2 regions of the Caballeronia eucalypticola genome follow, and region 2 is predicted to be linked to the other one. Evidence: predicted binding sites of a transcription regulator. Region 2 holds the regulator's gene; the other holds the start of a gene.
The links. The regulator FliA, encoded in region 2, starts transcription of late flagellar genes. The targets are predictions, from matches to a motif close to CTAAAGTTTNNNNNNNNNNNGCCGNTA.
Positions count from the first base shown of each region.

Region 1: a site for FliA is predicted at 1,108-1,134, ahead of motA (flagellar motor stator protein MotA). Genes of this name have one in related genera too.

Region 1 covers NZ_JBLKRU010000021.1:25,910-29,324, forward strand. The annotation lists gene ACMX25_RS22995 (glycosyltransferase family 4 protein) at 1-393, opposite strand, end outside; gene motA (flagellar motor stator protein MotA) at 1,180-2,040, shown strand; gene motB (flagellar motor protein MotB) at 2,073-3,053, shown strand; gene ACMX25_RS23010 (response regulator) at 3,142-3,415, shown strand, end outside.
Region 2 covers NZ_JBLKRU010000001.1:370,684-374,098, reverse strand. The annotation lists gene flhF (flagellar biosynthesis protein FlhF) at 1-255, shown strand, start outside; gene ACMX25_RS01785 (MinD/ParA family ATP-binding protein) at 248-1,180, shown strand; gene ACMX25_RS01780 (RNA polymerase sigma factor FliA) at 1,211-1,942, shown strand; gene ACMX25_RS01775 (GGDEF domain-containing protein) at 1,976-3,067, opposite strand; gene ACMX25_RS01770 (Rieske 2Fe-2S domain-containing protein) at 3,364-3,415, shown strand, end outside.

The sequences.
Region 1 (3,415 bases), on a different contig from region 2:
AGGAAATGCGCTGAATACAGGCTGCAATTCGGGCAGATCCAGACGGCCGTGAAGCGTCGTCAGAAACGGCGTGTCCATTTGCGAGAACACCGAGAACGGCATGTAGTCGAGGTGGAAGTGAAGCACGTCGAACTCATGGGCCCGACGGCGTACGTTCTCTAGCAGCAGCGCGTGCGGCGCATTCCAGTCGCGGATAGACGGATCGAGGCGAAGTGCACGCGGCCACGCGGCTTCGAGCTTCGCCTTGGTCTGCGAGTCGCCGCTCGCGAACAGGGTCACGTCGTGGCCGAGATCAACCAGCGCGTCCGTTAGGTACGAGACAACGCGCTCGGTGCCGCCGTAGAACTTCGGGGGGACTGCTTCGTGCAACGGTGCAATTTGTGCGATACGCATAACGTGACTCTCCTGTTCGTGAGGGCTTCGATGCGCGGCGTCCAGTCGAAAATCAAACGCTAACGAGTGAAAACCGGTGAAGCCTTGCGGACGGGCCAGCGTCAATGCTGCCGCCCCCGGAAAAATAGGACCCGGATGAATCGGGTTATCCCTTACGACCCATTATCGAGATGACTCCGTGCATCAACGAGTCATTTTTCAAACGCTTAACCTTGTTACAGGGCGAAACACCGGCCGTTACGAAAGTTGGATAGTGGCCGAAGCCCTGATACGGCAAGCGATTGCGCGTCCGTCATCAAATTGCGCGGTGCAAGATGCATTGCCCAGGACGCAAGATACAGCAAGGCGTGTGCCACCGCCCAGGCAGGCTGGCCATACTCCGTATGCTCCTGCGCGGACCTCGGTTGTGGAAACAAATGCGTATCGCGTAAAGATTTGGCAGAGGCTGCCGTCAGTCAGACGTTAGCCGCATGGTCAGCCAACTCGCTTGGAAAACGGCTCGTCCAATCGTGACGGGCAAATGCTTGCTTACAATTAATTGCCGATCTGTAAGCTTAAAATCGGCACTTTTGCCCGACTTTTTGCTGACTCGGCTCAAAAGCCTGGCGACGCGACCGGGCCGGACGGTCGGTCAATCGCCTCGGAGGCTTGAATGCGCCGCCAATCAAGACGCTGCCAGGCGCCCGATCTGCCATCCCCCTCCGCTATCTCCCTTCAAAGTTTTCCAGCCACTTGCCGTAAACCACTTAACGGCGGTTTCGCCGATGCAACCATGAGGGTTCGACTGTGCTGATTTTCATCGGAACACTAGTGACGCTGTTGTCCGTCTTCGGCGGTTATGCGCTGGAAGGCGGCCACCTTGGCGCGTTGGTCCAGCCCGTTGAAATCCTGATGATCGCGGGCGCCGGTGTGGGCGCGTTTATCCTCGGCAACGGCATGAAGACGATCAAGTCGACGCTGCGCGTGATCCCGACGCTCTTCAAAGGCTCGAAGTACAACAAGGACGTGTACATGGAGCTGATGGCGCTGCTCTACGTCCTGCTCGCAAAAGCACGCAAGGAAGGCACGCTGACGCTGGAGTCCGACATCGACGATCCGGCTAAAAGCCCGATCTTCGGCCAGTACCCGAAGATCCTGGCGGATCGGCATATCGTCGAATTCCTGACTGATTATTTGCGCCTGATGGTTGGCGGCAACATGAACGCGTTTGAGATCGAAAGCCTCATGGATGAGGAAATCGAGACGCATCACGCAGAAGGCGAAGGCCCGGCGCAGGCGCTGCACAAGGTAGGCGACGCGATGCCGGCGTTCGGCATTGTCGCTGCCGTGATGGGCGTGGTTCACACCATGGCGTCCGCCGATCAGCCGCCGGCCATCCTCGGCGAAATGATCGCGCAGGCGCTGGTCGGGACGTTCCTCGGCATCTTGTTGTCCTATGGGTTGATCGGCCCGCTCGCGAGCGTCGCGGAACAGCGCGTGGCGGAGTCGACGAAGATGTTCCAGTGCATCAAGGTGACGATCCTGGCAAGCCTGAACGGCTACGCACCGGCTATCGCGGTGGAATTCGGCCGCAAAGTGCTCTTCTCCACTGAGCGTCCGTCGTTCTCCGAACTGGAAGAACACGTGCGCCGCGTGAAAGCGAAGTAACCGCCTTTCACGACCGAGCACCCGAGCCCGCCATGTCGACCAATAAAGATCGTCCGATTTTCATCAAGCGCGTCATATCGAGCAAGAAGGCGCATCACGGCGGCGCGTGGAAGCTGGCGTACGCCGACTTCATGACGGCAATGATGGCGTTTTTCCTGTTGATGTGGCTGCTGAGCGCGGTGTCGCCAGTGCAGCGCCAGGGGATTGCCGAGTATTTCAACATGCCGCTCAAGAACGCGATCATGGGCGGGCAGAAGAGCGGCATGGACTCCAGCATTATCGACGGCGGCGGGCGCGATATTTCCAGCCCCGAGCCGGGCACCACCCGTATGAGCGACGGCACGCGGCGCGTGGACCGGCTCGATGAGCAGACGTTGAGAGCCGCGCAAGGCGAACTCGAACGGCGCGATCAGGCCCGCCTGCGCGACTTGCAGATCAAGCTCATGTCCGCGATCGAAGCGAACCCGGTGTTGCGCCAGTTCAGGCAGCAGATCCGGATTGATTCGACGCAGCAGGGTCTGCGCATTGAGATCGTCGATACCCAAAAGCGCCCGATGTTCGCGCTCGCCAGCAACAACGTGGAGCCCTACATGCGCGACATCCTGCGCGAGATCGGCAAGGCGCTGAATGACGTGCCGAACCGGATCGTGGTGCAGGGCCACACTGACGCCACGCGATACGCGGGCGGCGAAAAGGGCTACAGCAACTGGGAGTTGTCGGCGGATCGCGCGAATGCGTCACGGCGCGAGCTGATCTCGGGCGGCATGGATGAATCGAAGGTGCTGCGCGTGCTTGGACTGGCATCGACGCAAAACCTGAACAAGCAGGATGCTTTCGATCCCGAGAACCGGCGCATCAGCATTCTCGTGTTGAACCACAAGTCGGAAGAGTCCATGACGCGCGAAAGCATGCCGGCAACCACGATTACCAGCAACGCGGGCAGCCCGGACGAGCTCAAGCCCAACCTTGGCTCGCTCGCGCCTGGACTGCCAGCCAAACCGGCGGCGCCGTGACGCCGGCAACACCAGACACGCTCGCGAAAGTGAAAGTACAAGAGCACGAGAGCACGACTAGAACATCGGACAGAGGGCGGCACACATCATGATCAAGAACATTCTGGCTGTCGACGACTCGGCTGCCATGCGGCAAATCCTTTCGGCGACGTTTGTCGCGGCGGGGTATCGCGTGGTGCTGGCCATGGATGGCGCGGAAGCCTACGAAGCGGCGCTCGCCGAACAGTTTGACCTCGTGATCACCGACCAGAACATGCCGGCAATGAGCGGCCTGGAACTGATCGGGAAATTGCGCGGACATCGTGCGTATGCGAATACGCCGATCCTCGTGCTGACGACCGAGTCGAGCGAGCCGTTCAAAG
Region 2 (3,415 bases):
CTCGACGAAGCCACGAACCTGGGCGGCGTGCTCGACACCGTGATCCGCTACAAGCTGCCCGTGCATTACGTATCGACGGGACAGAAGGTGCCGGAAAACCTGTATGTCGCGACCAAGCGCTTCCTGATTAAAAGCGCCTTCTGCATCCCGCGCGACGGCTCGCCGTTCGTGCCGCAAGACGACGATGTGCCGCCGCTCCTGTCCGCGCTTTCCGCGCGCGCTTCCACCGAACTGCATGAGGTTCACTTTGGATAAGTTCGTGTCCGATCAGGCTGAAGGCCTGCGCCGGCTGCTGACGCGCAATGGCTCGCGGGTCGTCGCGGTGTGTGGCGCCCCGGCAGGTGGAATGGGCGGAAGCGGCAATACGTCGACGGTGGTGAACCTCGCGTCCGCCCTCGCCGCGCAAGGCAAGGATGTGCTGGTAATCGATGAACGCCAGAACGGGTTGTCGGTGACCCGGCTGGCCAAGGTGCCGGATAACGGTGCACTGGGCGCGGTCTTGTCCGGCAAGCGTTTTTTGCAGGACGCCGTCACGCGCACGCCGTTCGGCTTTTCGGTGATTGCCGCGCCTCGCGATGAACGCATCAGCCAGGACGCCGCGCATTGCCGGGTGCTGCTTGACGGACCCGCCGATGTCGTCCTGATCGATACCCAGCTCGATCGCAGCGGCGCGCTCTCAAATCTGGCCGTGCAAGCGCACGACTTCGTGATCGTGACCCGCGTAGCGCCCGCCGCGATCACCGAGGCGTACGCCTGCATCAAGCGTCTGCACTACGCACACGCGATCGGCCGGTTCCGAGTTGTCGTGAATCACGTGAAGAACGGCGCAGACGCGAAAATCGCCTTCGATAACCTCGCCGGCGTCGCCAATCGTTATCTCGCGGTGCAACTCATGCCTGCCGGTTGCGTAGCAGAAGATCCGCGCGTGGCGCGGGCGCATGAACTATCGCGTTGCGCGGTGGAAGCTTTTCCGGCGACGGCGGCCGCCCGGGATTATCGGCAGATTGCCGCTGAATTGCAGTACTGGCCGATGCCGAAAGCGTCGCAGTTTGAATGGCCCGTGCAGTCCTTGCGAGCGGAAACGCCGCACGGATTGGAGCGCTCGATCAACTCCGGCGCGGTTCGCCGCACGGAAACACCATTGATGCAGCTTGCGATGAGCAGCGCCGCGTCCGTGTGATGCAGCAAGAGAAGGAACAAGGTGAATGCGATGTATAACGCCCAGGGAAAACTGTCACAGTCCGAGGTCCTGACCCGCTACGCACCGTTGGTGCGCCGGCTTGGCCTGCAACTCGTGGCGAAAATGCCGGCTAGCGTCGATCTGGATGACTTGATCCAGGCCGGCATGATCGGTTTGCTCGATGCCGCCAGCCGTTATAAAGAAGATCAAGGCGCTCAGTTCGAGACCTACGCCAGCCAGCGGATTCGCGGCGCGATGCTCGACGAGTTGCGCGCCAACGACTGGCTTCCGCGCAGCATGCGCAAGACTTCGCGCGAAGTGGAATCCGCGGTGCACAAGGTTGAACAGCATCTTGGACGCTCGGCGAGCGAGCAGGAAGTGGCTGAGCATCTGAACATGCCGCTGATCGAATATCAGGCCATGCTGCAGGATCTGCATGGCAGCCAGTTGATCTATTACGAAGACTTCGACCGGTCTTCCGATGACGAGCCGTTTCTCGATCGTTATTGCGTCGATAAAGCCGACCCGCTTTCCGCGTTGCTCGATGGAAGCTTGCGTTCGGCGCTGGTCGAGGCAATCGATAAATTGCCTGAGCGCGAAAAGCTGCTGATGAGCTTGTACTACGAGAAGGGCTTGAATCTGCGCGAAATTGGCGCCGTGATGGAAGTCAGCGAATCGCGTGTCTGCCAGTTGCATAGCCAGGCCGTTGCGCGGCTGCGGGCCAAGTTGCGGGAACAGGCTTGGTCGGGCGTGGAGGCTTGAGTATCGGCGAATGAAAAGACGGATGGAAACCAGTCAGGTTTCGAAATCCGCGTCCGCCGCGAACTCTGTCTGGCCTTTGCCCAATGACTTGGCGCGATACATCGCGCGATCGGCGGCGCGCATCAGCACGGCAATATCTCTGTAGCCGGGACTCAAGTCCGGCGAGATCAGGCAAGCACCAATGCTCGCCGATACATTCACCACCCGGTCCTGCACCGACTTCATTTCCTCGAGCACCGCGTGCACGCCGTTTGCCACCGTCTGCACCGCGTGATTGCCCGTCACGTGCCGCGCCAGCACGACAAATTCATCGCCGCCTAGCCGCGCGACTGTATCGGTGGTTCTTACCCTTCTTGCCAGCAGGCCCGCGAAAGTTTGCAGCACGACGTCGCCGACTTCGTGGCCATAGGTATCGTTGACTTCCTTGAAGCCGTCGAGATCGATCATCAGCAACGCGGTCGCGCCTTCCTGTCCCGTCGATATCGCGATCATTGCCCGGCCGATGGTCTGCTCCAGCATGTAGCGGTTGCTCAAACCCGTGAGCGGGTCGGTGCCCGCCTTGAGCGCGAGGTCGCGGTTCGCACTGCCGAGCCGGCCGACCAGCACGGCGAGGTAGACCGATGCGCCGAACACACTCAAGCCAATCCCGAGCGCCGCGGAGCGATTGATCATCCACCACGGCTGCAGTACCGACAACGCGACGATGCCCACCATCGCCGTGACACACGACAATGCCAGCGTGCGCTTGCCGTAACGCCCGCCCGCGCCGATCAGAAAGAGGAAGACCGCCCATAGCATGGGCAAGGTGAGTGCGCCTCCGGCACCCAGGATCACGGTGAGCAGGGCCTGATCGGCGACAGTGGTGAATGCGAGGCGCAGATTCGACTGCCGTTGCATTCTGCTGATGATTAGCCGCGTCGCTACTCCATAGATCAGATAGAGCGCGAGCGCATGGAAGCTGGCAATGGCGGCGGGCGTTGGAATGGTCCACGCCAGCACGCCGTACACGGCCGTTGCGAGGCCGCACAGTATGACTCTTAGCGTCGCCTGCTCTTTTTCCGGATCGAGAAAAGTCGACCACACGTAACCGCGGTGCCGATGCAAGGGGTCATTCGCCTGCCCCATTCTGAGTCTCCCTGATGTGCTGATCGATGCCGCGTTTTATGCAGTTTCTGCGTAGTACAGAATTGCAATCGTACTGCGTCGCTAAAAAGTGGCCGAAAATCGCCTGATTCAGCCAGATTTTGGCGGACCGATGCTGATTCGTTACGATCCACTTGGGACGAGTGGTACGCACGCGGCGCGCCCGGGTATTTTGTTTTGGCGAGTTGCGTTTGTGCCTCGCTTGTTTTCGAATCGATGTTCGGACCTTCATTTGGCTTCTTGGCTTCTTATTCACTACGTAGATTTTTCGACGCCCGATGCAACCCTTTGAATCCGCGCTTTCAACTGGCGACATAAACGCTACCGATG